2 regions of the Mesorhizobium sp. M0771 genome follow, and region 2 is predicted to be linked to the other one. Evidence: riboswitches for the same ligand, from Rfam matches in the RefSeq annotation. Region 2 holds a riboswitch; the other holds the start of a gene.

Region 1 (7,107 bases), on a different contig from region 2:
TCGATCGTCTCCTGGCGCACACTGGTCTCGTCGAGACCGGCCACCCAGCCGCTTCTGATGTAGTCGGTCAGCGCACGATCCTTGTCGATCGACACACCGTCGAAGCGGATCGCCATGTCGCCGGGACCGGTCGCCGTCACCGCCGCCGCCGAATTGTCGATGATGAAGCCGTCGGGCACCGTGAACGAAACGCCGAGGCCCGGATGCAGGAAGGTCTGGCCGCGCACATAGCCCTCTTCCGGCGTGTCGCCATAGAGCAGGCCGTCTATCCCGGCCAGGAAGGAATCGCGGTCGCGGGTGCCGATGCCCGGCGCGCCGAACTGGCGGGCGTGGCGCTGCGCCAGATCAATTCGCTGCGGCGTGTTGGGGTGCGTGGCCAGGAAGTCGAGGCTGGCGTCGGTGGCGCCGCTGATCGAGCGGAAATCGGTGTAGGCCGACATCGACTGCAGGAAACGCCCGGCGGCATAGGGATCGTAACCCGCCTCGCCGATCGACTTGATGCCGATGGCGTCTGCCTCCAGCTCCTGGTTGCGCGAGAACTGCGCCAGCCTCAGCTTGCCGCGGATCAATGCCTGCTTGGCGGTCGGGCTGTCGCCCAGCACATCGGAGACCACCTTGGTCGCCAGGCCTTCCTCGGCCTCGAGCTGCTGTCGCTGCAGACCGTGATTGGCGGTGACGTGGCCCATCTCATGCGCGATGACGGCGGCGAGTTCGGCCGAATCATTGGCCAGCGCCAGCAGGCCGCGGGTGACGTAGAGATAGCCACCCGGCAGCGCGAAAGCGTTGACGTTGGGCGAATTGAGGATGGTGATGCGATAGGTCTGGGTCGGATTGGCCGACACCACGGTCAGGCTGCCGACAACCTTGGCCACCATGCGCTCGAGCTTGGGATCGGAATATTCGCCGCCATAGGTGGCAAGGATGCGCGGATGTTGCGCCTTCGCCAGTTCGGCAAGCTTGCTGTTGGCGGCGACATTGTCGACCGTGATCGGCTTGTCGGAAGGCTGGAAGCCGGATTCCTGCACTTCGGGAGGCGTGAACATCTGGCAGCTGGCCAGCGCCACGGCAAGGCCGGCCAGCACGAGGAAGCGCACCAGCGGTCTGCGTTTCAAAGTGTCAGTGCCGGTCGGCAGCACGGCGTTCCTTCAGCTCTCGGCGCATGATTTGGACCGGGGTCCGCGCCAGCGAAAAATCGGTTTTCGTTGGCAATCCTGCACACATCAAAAAACCTACAGCGTTTACGCATCCGGCCGGGTGCGGCGCTGTAGGGGCAAATCACGGCTCGTGCCGGACCAGTACTAAGCGGACCTAGCCACATCGACTGGACCATGGCAAGCAAGCGCCACATCACCTGTAGCCGGTTTGGTCGTAAATTATGTCCGCTTCCGGGCAATATCGCGTGATCCGCCCGAACTTGCGCCGATATAGCGCCGAAACGCTTCAGGGCCAGTGCCGTCGAAAAAATCGGCGGCAGGTCCCGTCGCGGCAACCCTGCCATTGTCCAGAAAAACCATCTGCTCGCCGATACGGCGAGCGTCTTCCGGCTGATGCGTGACGAACAGCACCGTCATCGCCCGCTCGGCATGAACGCCGGCCACCAGGTCGAGCATGTCGTCGCGCAGCGCTGGCCCGAGCGAAGCGAACGGCTCGTCGAGCAGCAGCACCGGCCGGTCGCGCACCAGAACGCGGGCGAGCGCCACGCGCTGCCTTTCGCCGCCGGAGAGTTCGCGCGGCAGGCGCATTTCCTTGCCGGCCAGGCCGACGCGGTCAAGCGCCTCGGCGATTGCGGCGCGATCGGCGTCGGTCAGGTTGAGCGATGGCGAGCGGCCGAGCCCGACATTCCTCTCCACCGAGAGATGAGCAAACAGATTGTTTTCCTGGAATACCATCGACACCGGCCGCACCGAAGGCGGCTCGGCGCCGACATCGGCGCCGCCGATCAGCACACGACCGGACTCTGGCGTCTCGAAACCAGCCACCAGATTGAGCAAGGTCGATTTGCCCGAACCACTTGCCCCCATGATGGCGGTGATCTTCGATGTATCGAATTCGACATCGAACAGGAATGACGTTTCGCCATAGCTGAACGAGACCGTGTCCAGCCGGACAGTCGTGCCTTTCTCCACAGCGGACGTCACGATCTCTCTCCCCGTCCCAGCCAGTCTGCCGCGACCACCAATGCAAGGCAGACCGCCCCGAGCAGCAAAGCCAGCCCGGCAGCATCGGCCGTGCGATAGCTGCCCATGCGCGCCAGCAGGAGATAGGGCAAGGTCTGCACCGAATCGCTGCCGAACAGCGCGATGACGCCGAGATCGCCGAGCGACAGCGCCATGGCGAAGGCAAAGCCGGTGGCCAGCGGCCGCCGGAGCGACGGCCAGTCGACCAGAAGCAGCCGGTTCCAGCCCGCAATCCCGAGCTGCGCGCACAGCCTCTCATGGCGCTCGCTCGCCGCATCATAGGCCGGGCGCATCGCGCGGATGGCAAAGGGCATCGCCATCACCGCATTGACGGTGACGACCATGACCGGCGCGATGGCAAAGACATCGCTGACCGTGCGCAGCAGGAGAAACCAGCCGGCGCCGATGACGACGGGCGGCACGACGAGGACGAAGCCGGCGCCGGTGTCGGTGGCATGCTCGAGCAATGAACGGGCACTGGACCGGCGGCGCAGCGACAATGCCCGACGCGCCATGATCAGCGACAGCGACAGCGCCACCGAAAGTAGCGCCGCCGAGAAGGCGAGACCGGCGCTGGTCAGCGTCGCCTGACGCACGGCACTCTCGCCCGCCAGCCGGCCGAGATCGGCGTCGAGGCCGGACGCGACGGTGGCCGCCATTGGTCCGGCGACGAACAGCAAGGCGAGCACGATCAGGACGGCGTTGAACGCTGTTTCTGCTTTGCCGGCCAAGTGATAGCGGCGCGGCGCGACAGGCAAATTGGCGTCGCCGGTCACATTGGCGCCGAGCCGCGTCAGCGCCAGCATGACGGCAAAAGTCAGCGCGATCTGCAGCACCGTCAGCGTCACCGCTCGCGCCGGATCGAAGTCGAAACGCAGCGCCTGATAGATGGCGACTTCCAGCGTCGTCGCCGCCGGCCCGCCGCCGAGGATCAGCACGATGGTGAAGGAGGTGATGCAAAGCATGAAGACAAGCCCGGCGACGCCCGGCAGCGCGGCGCGCAGCACCGGCCACTCGATCAGCCGGAAGGCTGGCCTCGCCCCCATGCCGAGCTGGCTCGCCAGCCGCCATTGATCGGCCGGCACCGTTCCCAGCGCTTCGAGGAACAGCCGGGTGGCCAGCGGCAGGTTGAAGAAGACGTGGGCGACGAGGATGCCCGGCAGCCCATAGATGTCGGGCCAGCTCTGGCCACCGATCGCGGCGAAATAACCGGCGCGGCCATAGAGCGCCAGTATGCCCAGCGCTGCGACAATCGCCGGCAAGGCAAGGGGCACAGTAAACAGCTGCAGGATGAAGCCGCGTCCGAAGAAGCGCGGATGCCGCGACAGCGCCCGGGCGACGAACAGCGCCGGTACGGCGGAAAGCAGCATCGAGAGCGCAGCCTGCCAGAGCGTGAAGCGGACAACGCGCAGGAGATAGAGGTCAAAGGCGGACGCGGCGCCGGAAAGGTCGTGCGCGCCTTCGCGGATAAGGCCGGCGAAGGCGCCACCGATCAGCAGCGCGATTGCCGCAAGCGCGACAATGCCGGCCGTGATGCGGGGGTCAGAGCGTTGCACTCTTTACCGGGCGTCGCGTTCCTTCGCGCCCCCCTCTGTCCTGCCGGACATCTCCCCCACGAGGGGGGAGATTGGCGGTTTTAGCGCTCCGCTCATTCCTGCAGCTTCGGAGATTGGCGAAAGTCAACGTAAAGGCCAATCTCCCCCCTCGTGGGGGAGATGTCCGGCAGGACAGAGGGGGGCGCCGTAGAGCACTCATCTTTTGACTATACAGCCAAATCTACTTGCTCATCACCGCCAGCCATTCATCCACCCAGGCCTTGCGATTTGCCGCGACCTCTTCCGGGCTGAACAGCAAGGTCTTCGCCGGCTTGACCAGCCTATCAAAAGCCGGATTGAGCGGCTTGTCGGTTTTCCCGGCCGGGAACATCCAGTTGGTCTCCGGAATGACATCCTGGAATTTCGGCCCGGTCATGAAGGCCAGGAACTTCGCCGCCAGCGGGTTCTTCGCGCCCGTGGTGGTGATGCCGGCGACCTCGACCTGCAGATACTCGCCTTCCTCGAACGAGGCCGCCTGGTAGCGCCCGGTGTTCTCGGCCACCATGTGGTAGGCCGGCGACGTCGTATAGGAAAGCACCATCGGCGCCTCGCCCTTGGAGAACAGGCCATAGGCCTCGCTCCAGCCCGGCGTCACCGTCAGCACTTTGCCCTTGAGTTTCGCCCAGGCTTCCGGCGCCTTGTCGCCATAGACCGACTTGACCCACAGCAGCAGGCCGAGGCCCGGCGTCGACGTCCTCGGATCCTGGATGACGATCTTGTCGGCGGCATCGCCCTCGACCAGTTCCTTCAGGCTCTTCGGCGGGCTCTTCAGCTTTTCGGTGTCGTAGACGACGGCGAAATAACCATAATCGTAGGGCACGAAAGTGTCGTCGCTCCAGCCGCCCGGCACGTTGTTTTCAGCCACCGCGCCATGTGGGACAAACAGGCCGGAAGCCTTGGCTTCCGCGGTGAGGTTGGTGTCGAGACCAAGCACGATATCGGCCTTGGTCGAGGCACCTTCGAGCTTGACGCGGTTGAGAAGTGCGACGCCGTCGGCGACCGAGACGAAGTCGACGCTGCAGCCACACTCGGCCTCGAATTCCTTCTTCACCTGGGGGCCTGGACCCCAGTCGGCAGTGAAACTCTCATAGGTATAGATCGTGAGTTTTTCCTGCGCGCACGCAGGGCTTGCCAGTAGCGAAACAGCAAGCCCCAGCGCTGGGACAAGACGGGACAAAAAAATGCGCATCGGCGCCTCCTTCATTCGTGTTGAAAGGAATTGAGGCGTCGGGCTGTCCGAAGCGTCTAATCCCTCCGCCGGTACAAACCGGATCAGGTTCAGCGGGTTGGCGAGACTGCCTCTCAGCCGGTCCGCGAAGATCGCGTCCGGCACCCCGTTAGAGCGTTTCGACACATAGGCCCGGCCAAGGTGCCACGCAAGCGGAAGTTTGCCCGAGCATGATCCCGGAAAGTGGAACCGTTTCCGGAAAAAGATCATGCTCCAACAAAGAGTGACGGTGCCGCTCGGCCTTCCGTTTCGTCGGCGGGGCTGGTAAGGGCCAGCGGATATGAGCACATTCACCATCTTGCTTGGCGGCGATCTCGTCCGCACGCCGCGGCTCGACCGCCAGGTCGCGGGCACGCGCGTCATCGCCGCCGACGCCGGCATCGGTCATGCCCGCCTGATCGGCCTGATGCCGGAGCTGTGGGTCGGCGATTTCGATTCTGTGCCGGCGGACCTGCCTGCCGATCTCGCCGCCGTGCCGCGGGAGGTGTTTCCTCCCGAAAAGGACAAGACCGATGGCGAACTGGCGATCGCGGCGGCATTGGAACGCGGCGCCACCAGCCTGGTGCTGGCCGGCGCTTTCGGCGGCAAGCGCGCCGACCACGCCTTCCTCCATCTGGCGCTCAGCCTGCGGCTGGCCGAGGCCGGCACAAAAGTGCTGTTGACCAGCGGAGCGCAGGAAGGCGCCCCTCTGCTGCATGGCAAGGCCGGCTTCGACTATGCCGACGGAACGCTGTTTTCGGTGCTCGGCTTTTCCGATCTTTCGGGCCTCACCGTGTCCGGCGCGAAGTGGCCGCTCGACCATGTCGAGGTCTTGTTCGGCTCGTCGCTGACCATCTCGAACGAGGTCAAGTCCAACACGACCGGGGGCGGCCTCGAAATCGCGCTCGGCCATGGCCGCGCGCTGCTGCTCGCCCACCCCTACCCCTTGCCTGAAAGCTGACATGGCCCCGCCCCTTCTCAACCTCGACGGCATAAGACTGACCTTTGGCGGCACGCCGCTGCTCGATGGCGCCGAACTGACGGCGTCCGCCGGTGACAAGATCGCGCTCGTCGGCCGCAACGGCTCCGGCAAGTCGACGCTCCTGAAGATTGCTGCTGGTCTGATCGAGCCGCAAGACGGCGAGGTCTTCCGCCAGCCTTCGTCAACGGTGCGCTATCTCCCGCAAATGCCCGACATGGACGGCTTTGCCAATGTGCGCGCCTATGTCGAGGCGGGGCTTGGGCCTGCCGACGATCCCTACCGCGCCACATATCTGATGGAGCATCTCGGCCTCGCCGGCACGGAGAACCCCAACGATCTCTCCGGCGGCGAGGCGCGCCGCGCAGCACTTGCCCGCGTCATGGCGCCCGAACCCGATATTCTGCTGCTTGATGAGCCGACGAACCATCTCGATTTGTCGGTCATCGAATGGCTGGAAGAAGAGCTTGTCCGGACGTCTTCGGCGCTGATCGTCATCTCGCACGACCGTCGCTTCCTCGAACGCGTCTCGCGCGCCACTGTCTGGCTCGACCGTGGCCAGACCCGCCGCCTCGACAAGGGCTTTGGCCATTTCGAGGAATGGCGCGACCTTGTGCTGGAAGAGGAAGAGCGCGAACAGCACAAGCTCGGCCGCCAGATCGTGCGCGAGGAGCATTGGCTGCGCTATGGCGTGACGGCTCGCCGCAAACGCAACATGCGCCGCCTGGGCGAACTGCAGACCATGCGCCAGCGTTTTCGCGGCCATCGCGGCGCCGAGGGCTCGGCGACCATGGTGGCCAGCGACGCCGCCGAATCCGGCAAGCTGGTGATCGAGGCCAAGAACATCGAGAAGAGTTTTGGCGACCTGACCGTGGTCAAGGGCTTCTCGACCCGCATCCAGCGCGGCGATCGCGTCGGCCTTGTCGGGCCGAACGGCGCCGGCAAGACGACGCTGTTGAAGATGCTCACCGGCGAGATGAAGCCCGATGCCGGCTCGGTGCGGCTCGGCACCAATCTGGAAATCGCCACGCTCGACCAGAAGCGCGAGGCGGTCGATCCGGCCGAGACCCTGGCGCAGTATCTCACGGACGGGCGCGGCGAAAACCTCGTCATCAATGGCGAGCAGCGCCATGTCGTGTCCTACATGAA
Region 2 (7,107 bases):
GAGGCGTTTTTGCCGAACAAATAGAGAACAAACAGGGCCTATTGTCAAGCGAAGCGGTTGTCGCCGGCCGGCCCGTTCCAGGTCGGGCTGTCGAGTGCTCCGCCTGGGCATCGGACCTGCGGAACATTGTCTCTCGCCTCGGCGTTCATATCCGCGACGGGACGCTGTTTTTGTGGAGGCCGGTATGGGCCAGTTCGAGATGATCGACCTCGTCAGCGTCATTGACGCCTGCACGAGCGATCGCGTTGCCGGGCACTGCGTGTCAATGGCCAGGGCGGTGGAGGAGTTGCGAGTGCTGACCGGTGATTTCGTATCGCCGGACGAGACGGTGGCCAACGCGCTGTCGGCAGTGGCGCTGGGGCGCGGCTGCGCGGTGGTGTTCGACGAGCGAGCGGGCGCCGACATCTTGCTGACGCCGTAGCGCGGCGGCGCCGGGTTGTGGCAGCCAGAAAAGTCGAACAGCGTGCAAAAAGCTGTGCAGGCATGGCCCCATAACCGGGGCGTGGAAAAGTTCTGCGCGTGGGTGTATTCTCCAGGTCGCAAGCGGTCGCAGACCGCATAGGGGGAGAAATGACATGCCGAGGGTTTCAGAACTCTTTTTCAAAACTGCCATCTTGTTCCTGATGTTGGGGATTGCGGCCGGCCTGCAGATGGCGATCTCGGGCGACCACGCCGCTTTTCCGGCGCACGCGCATATCAATCTGCTCGGTTGGGTGACGAGCGCCATCTTCGGCGGCTACTACGCGCTCAATCCGCAAAAGGCGGCGCGTCGCATCGCCATGATCCACTACGGGCTCTACACACTCGGCCTGGTGATCATGCTGCCGGCGCTGTATGTGATGCTGCAGGGAAACCCGGCGCTTGAACCGATCGTCGCCGGCGGCTCGCTCATCGTCGCCGCTGCCGTTCTGGTTTTTGCTTTCGTGGTGTTTTCGCCCGAAACGGCGCGCTCGGTGTCCGGCGTGGTGCCGGCTTCTCGCTGACTGTTCGCGCAGCGATCAAGTCCGACCCGCGTTCGCGACCCGCCACGCGGGTTGGCCAGGCCGATGGCCGCAGCCGCTGGCTGCGGTGTCTATCGCCGCGTCGGCGCTTAACATACCCGAGTCCCACCACGTATTATTTCGTGACTATTTGGCGCCGGAACCTTCCCAGATATCGCGCGTTGCGGCGACTGTATTCGCGCTGCCTTATATATAGGCAGACTTGAGTACGTCCACAGCATGGGTTGGGGGAGGAGCAGGCCACCATGTCGAACAGAGAAATCGGAACGTCGGCCTCACTGGGCCGACGCATCGCCGATCTGAAAGCCAGGATGCGAGACGCCAGCGTTACTGAACACGAGATGCAGACCTTCCAGAAGGTCGCGGCCATCATGGGGGGTGTCGAAGGCTCCCTACGCCTCGACGCCGACGACCTGATCGCGGCGTCCTTCGTCACCGAGGCGCTCGGCGATCCCGGGTCGAACTGAAGGCCAGAGCCCGTCGGCACTCAAGTGCCGGCGGTCGATGGCCCGATTCGCAGCGCTGCATGCGAGCGTGCCCGCACCGCCCGCGCCGGGGATCTCTTGCGCACTTTGAAGCTTTCAGGCGAGCGGCCTCCACGGCGCTTGAAATATCGGACTTCGCGTTCGTGCTTCTCGGCTGCCTCGCGGCTGTCGAACGTGCTGAGATTGCGTCGCCGTCCAGCCCTTGACCACAAGGGCTAAGCCAAAATCGCCAAGGCGCCTTAAACGAAGGATCCGGCCAGCCGGATCCTTCGAAATATCAATCGCGATGCTCCGGCATCGCCTTCAGCTCATCCTTGGTCCAACTGGTGACGGCGTGGACGTCCCGGGAAACTTCTCGAAAGTCCGCGGTCGCTGCCTTACACGTCGTCGAACGGGCCGCCGCGCCTCGCCAGGTCGTGACCAATGGCGGCTTCCTCGGCGTCGTCGGGCAAGGCATCGTCACTGTCCTGGTAGGGGTTGTCGTCATCCTCCTCGGGCAGTTCGCCTTCCTTCTCGACACCGGTGGTGTCCGGCAGGCTTTCCTCATCTGCTCCGTCGGGCAGGACCGTTGCGCCACGCAGCGCATCCCAATCCTGCCGACCCGGCGTCGGCGCTTCCACGTCATCATTGGCGATCCTGTCGCGGGCATCGTTTTTGCTCGGTGGCGCCTCGACCTCGTCATTGGGTTTTCTGTTTCGTTCCATGATTGCCTCCTCTGGGCGGCTTAGCGTCGAGAAGGTGGAACTCACTTCCGGCTGCCAGGTTCCGGCAACCACTCCATCTCCGTGGAACCAATTGCCGCCAGTCTGCTTTGCCAAGGACTAGTCTGCTTTGCCAAGGAGATGAATCCAGAGGAGCTGGACCATGAAGACTTTCCCCCTCATCCCATGCGTGCTGCTCTTGGCGCTGGTCGACCCGGCGGCCGCGCAGGACAATAGCGACCAGAACGGCCCTGCCGCGCCTTGCCAAGCGCAGCCTCAGGACGATGGTCAGAAGCCGCCGGTCGCCAATGGCGGTGGCGAATCGACCAGCACGCTCGGTCCCTGCGGCGGCGTGCTGCAGCCGCCGCCCAGTGGTGACCAGGGTATGACGCAGCCGCCGCCGGACCAGGGCAAGACGCCGGTGATCAAGCCTGGCGAGGTGCCTGCGCAGCCGCCGAAGCAATGACCTTTGCTTGAAACTTCACGGCGTGGCACGAAGGCGGTCGGTTCCGGTCTTGGCCGGGCGCGACGCGGTCACCGGATCAATGCCGGCGCCGGCCGCGATCGCCACCGGAATTGGAGCCGTGCATCGTCCATGTCGAAGGTCTCCTGAGGGATTGTGCTTCAATGCGAATCTTGCGGGTGTGGGTTCTGCTGGCATGACCGGAAGCCGATCAATTTAGTCTCCGCTTGCGGAACAAGACCGTACCGGCTGCGTTTGCCTCCAGGAGCCCGCCACCTCGATCTGCGCTGTTTTCGCCTCATGCGGGAACACGGCGGAGCTCGCCAACAACGACAGGAGACGAAGATGAAAACCATCCTTATTCCCGCCGTCGCCGGGCTCGCCATGATCGCTGGTATCGGCATTGCCGCCGCCGACGAGGTCATCGTCACGCAGCCGGCACAGCAGCAGGTGATCATCACCCCGGAACAGCGCACGGTCGTGCACCAATACGTAAAGAAACATCCGCTTGCCTCGGTCAATCTGCTCGGCGTCGAATTGAATGTCGGCACTGCCTTGCCTGACACTGTCGAGCTGCAGGAGGTTCCCGACGTTCAGTACAGATACGCCGTCGTCGACAACCATACCGTGTTGGTCGACCCCAGCACGCGCAGGATTGTCGAGGTGGTCGAGTAACGCTCGACAACCTAACCATTCATCGGTGATACGGCCCTGTCGTTCTTCCCAAAAGGGCGGCAGGGCCGAATGACGAACATGATGAAAGGAGAATTGCCATGTTGCCGCATGTCGAGACCCCGAACTCCGCCAATGTTGCGGCGTGTTGCGACAAGTTGCTGGCCGAGCGCAACACGGCGCTGTTATCGATGAAGGAAGCGATCGCGCTCCTGCGGGAGCGCACCGGCACCGATCGTTCGGATGCCGACCTCGCCGGGCTGATCGTCAAGAAAGCGGCGCTGCTCGGCGTTGCGGTGATTTCCGACCCGCGCTGAGATGTCTCGTCACTCAAGACGCCGGCCGAATTTTCGGCTAATGTTTTCGTGGAATCTGGACCAACCGACCGGACCCAACCACGGAGGCTTAAGTGACGGACGACAAACAGGACCGCATTCGCCAGCGCGCGCACGAGATCTGGGAAAAGGCCGGCCGGCCTGAAGGCGCGCATCAGGAACACTGGGAGCAGGCCACGGCTGAAGTCGATGGCGCGGTCGCCAAGCCAAAAAAGGCGGCGAAGAAAGCTGACGCCAAGCCCGCCAAGGCAGCCGCCAAGCCAAAGGCAGCGAAGCCTGCCGCCGCAAAGTCCGGCAAAGCCAAATCGAAATAAGGCCAAGTCGAAATAAGACCAGTCGAAATAAAGCAAGGCCGGAATTCGCTGGCCGGGCCATCCTTGGCGCCCGCCGTTCAGGCGCGCCCGAGCCTCTCAACCTGACGAATTGCGCCTGCGACGGGCAGCGCAATTCCTTGTGTTTGGCGACAGGCGCCCTCATGCCTCCCAGGCATAACTCGACAGCGCAAAGCGAATGCCGGCAGCTGTCATGGCCAGTTCGCATTCGGTGATCTGGCGCAGGTGGCGCAGATAGCGCGTCACGGTCTGTGGCAGCCAGCCGGCGCAGGCCTCTACATAGGCGCGGCTGTGAACAAGGGTGCCGGTCGACAGCCTCTCGTCCTTCTCGGCAACGACTTTCAGATATTGGCGGATGAAGCGGATGTCGTCGGCGATGTCCTGGCTGGCCATTCGCCAGGCCCCGGCGAGGCGTTGGCACTGATCGAATGACAAGGGCAACAAAGGGGGCGGCAATAAAGGCGGCGGCAACAAAGGCGGCGGCAACGACGGGGGTGACAGCAAAGGCCGAGAGAGATCGGCGAAGGCAACATGGTTCGCTGTGCTCAAGGACATTCCTCTCTGCGAAAAGAGATATCGTACTTTATGTACGAATAAGCGTCAAGCCAATTTCGTACGGTTGGGACGATGGAAATGAATATAGCAGCTCTGCGAAAAGAGATATCGTACTTTATGTACGAATAAGCGTCAAGCCAATTTCGTACGGTTGGGACGATGGAAATGAATATAGCAGCGGTCGCTTCAGCTAATCCCGCATCGTGAATCCTTCAGGAGTCGCACCAATTTCGCGGAGGGATTTCCCCAGGATGGTGTGACTGTTTTCCCTCGTGGCGGCGTCGAACAGGTTCAAGCCGCCCCGGATCGTCTCGCGCCAGTTTTCGCCCTTGTCCCACGCTTCCATGAAGGCGAAGGCAAGGTCGTCCTGGCGACGCGTGGCTTCGAGCGCTTGGGTCAGCAGGCGCGCTTGATGGAGATCCTTCTCCCGCTTGGCGCCAGCGCTCGGCCCGCGTCGCGAGGCGACGATCAGCTTGTGGATGGCGTAGCGCTGGGGCGAGGGGACCAGCACAGGCAAGCCCGAGCGATGCAGGAGCACAGTCCGGATGGGGTCGCGGATAAGGAAATCCAGAAACCGTAAGGGCTGCGCGGAGTCTCTGCCGTTTTCTTATAATTACGTTTATCAGCTTGAATTTCAACGCAGTTATAAGAAGTTCGTGGAAACGTTATAACGCAACGAACTGACGAGTCGTCTGTTAACGCCCGGGCGCCCGGCACGTCTGGCCCAAAACACTTTCCCGCAGTGCCTCAACAAACGGCTTCCCCAATGCCGCGAACGGTGCTTTAACCCGCCCATCCACAGGGGTGCTCCGTATCGTCGGGGCTGAGATGAGGGCGGCAAGCCTTCGGACCCTAAAGCTGATCTGGATAATACCAGCGGAGCGAGGCGGGCGATGTTTTCAGGCGCACAGATTTCCCTTTATCCCATGACCGACGATTTCGTCGGCGTCATCCTCGGCGCGCTCGGCGCGCTCGATCCCTGGCGCGACCGGCTGCGGATCGAAACCGATGACATCTCGACCCTTATGGTCGGGCCGCCCGAGGTGCTGTTTCCCGCCATGCGCGACCTGTTCGTCGCGGCGGCCAAAAGCGGCAAGCACTGCGTGCTTTCGGCGGCGGTCTCGCGCGGCTGTCCGGGCGAGCCCGACGATCCGATCTGCCGCTCCGACGAGACCGGCGGCCCCGCCATTCCGCTGGACGAGCGCAAGATCGCCGCGATCCGCGCTGTCCAGGCCACGCCGTCGACCGGCCAGCCGGTGGCGGCGCAGTTCTCGCTCTACGTTATGGGCACGGGCGACCATATGGACGAGATCTACGGCTGCATCGATTTCCTGAAACAGTCCGGCGTCTTTGAGCGCTCAAAGAACTTCTGCACCAAATTGCGTGGCGATGCCGGTGCGGTGTTTGCCACGCTCAACGAGGCCTTCTGCCGCTTCGGCCCCGGCGCCGGCCACGTCACCCTCGACATCACGATCTCGGCGAACAGCCCGAGCGCCGTCTGAGCCGCGGCTCAAGCGTCGTTCCTTGAGGATATTGCCGTGGCTGGTTTATCTGACCCATTGCGTGGAGGAGATGCCTCTGACCCCTCAGCACAGAGAGGAGGGGAGCCATTGGCGATTGGCGAAGACCGCGATGCCCACGAATCTCCCCCCTCGAGCAGGAGATGGCCGGCAGGCCAGAGGGGGTCCCAGCGCGTGGAGCGCCGACGTCCTTTTCGCATCGGCAAGGCGTGGGCGCTCTATGCGAGACGACCCCCTCTGTCGCCTTCGGCGACATCTCCCCCTCGAGGGGGGAGATTAGCCGCAGCCATCGCCAAGACCATCCCCGCCGCCTGCGCCTCCGCCCTGCTCCTCGCGGCGTGGGAGCTCTACGCCCGCTATGGTGGCGCTGCGCCCACCATGCTGCCGGCGCCGTCGCGCGTGCTGCAGCAGGCCTGGGAGCATCGCGCTGCCCTTGCCGACAACACGCTGCCCACCATCCGCGCCACATCAGCCGGCTTCGCCTGCTCGTTGGTCGCTGCCTTCGTGCTTTCGGCGCTGGTCGATTTCTTGGCCCCGCTGCGCCGCGCGCTGTTTCCGCTGCTGATTGTCAGCCAGACCTTGCCGCTGGTCGCGATTGCGCCGCTCATCGTACTGTGGTTCGGCTTCGGGCTGATGCCAAAAATCTTGCTTGTGGCGCTCGTTACCTTCTTCCCGATGATGGTGGCGCTGGTCGAGGGTTTTGCCGCGACCAGCAAGGCGATTTCGCAGATGCTCGCCACCATGGGGGCAGGGCGCTGGCGCATCTTCTGGCTGGCGCGCCTGCCTTCGGCGCTGCCCTATTTCTTCGCCGGGCTGCGCATCTCCATCACCTACGCCGTCGTCGGCGCGATCTTCGCCGAATATGCGGGGGCGGCGAAGGGGCTGGGCATCTACATGCTCAATGCCAAGAACAACTTTCGGCCCGATCTGGTGCTCGCCGCGGTCGCCGTCAGCGCCGCGCTCACGCTTGTCTTGTTCGCCATTGCGGTGCTCGTCCAGCGCTTCGCCATGCCTTGGGAGAATGCAGGGAGCGAAAGCCGCGA

Evidence for each region. Region 2 has a riboswitch for thiamine pyrophosphate ahead of NKI05_RS27825 (YkoF family thiamine/hydroxymethylpyrimidine-binding protein). Riboswitches for the same ligand answer to the same signal wherever they lie in the genome.
Region 1: another riboswitch for thiamine pyrophosphate. It lies ahead of thiB (thiamine ABC transporter substrate binding subunit); the one in region 2 lies ahead of NKI05_RS27825 (YkoF family thiamine/hydroxymethylpyrimidine-binding protein).

What each region holds. Positions count from the first base shown of each region.
Region 1 is NZ_JAMYPC010000010.1:25,995-33,101, forward strand. It holds gene NKI05_RS16745 (M48 family metalloprotease) at 1-1,043, opposite strand, end outside; gene thiQ (thiamine ABC transporter ATP-binding protein) at 1,374-2,138, opposite strand; gene thiP (thiamine/thiamine pyrophosphate ABC transporter permease) at 2,135-3,733, opposite strand; gene thiB (thiamine ABC transporter substrate binding subunit) at 3,954-4,961, opposite strand; TPP riboswitch at 5,005-5,119, opposite strand; gene NKI05_RS16765 (thiamine diphosphokinase) at 5,281-5,940, shown strand; gene NKI05_RS16770 (ABC-F family ATP-binding cassette domain-containing protein) at 5,942-7,107, shown strand, end outside.
Region 2 is NZ_JAMYPC010000024.1:57,691-64,797, forward strand. It holds gene NKI05_RS27770 (hypothetical protein) at 185-421, shown strand; gene NKI05_RS27775 (heme-copper oxidase family protein) at 576-983, shown strand; gene NKI05_RS27780 (hypothetical protein) at 1,247-1,468, shown strand; gene NKI05_RS27790 (hypothetical protein) at 1,864-2,190, opposite strand; gene NKI05_RS27795 (hypothetical protein) at 2,351-2,653, shown strand; gene NKI05_RS27800 (DUF1236 domain-containing protein) at 2,996-3,325, shown strand; gene NKI05_RS27805 (hypothetical protein) at 3,424-3,639, shown strand; gene NKI05_RS27810 (DUF2934 domain-containing protein) at 3,732-3,971, shown strand; gene NKI05_RS27815 (hypothetical protein) at 4,131-4,382, opposite strand; partial or broken gene NKI05_RS27820 (GSU2403 family nucleotidyltransferase fold protein) at 4,735-5,124, opposite strand; TPP riboswitch at 5,335-5,447, shown strand; gene NKI05_RS27825 (YkoF family thiamine/hydroxymethylpyrimidine-binding protein) at 5,438-6,046, shown strand; gene NKI05_RS27830 (ABC transporter permease) at 6,302-7,107, shown strand, end outside.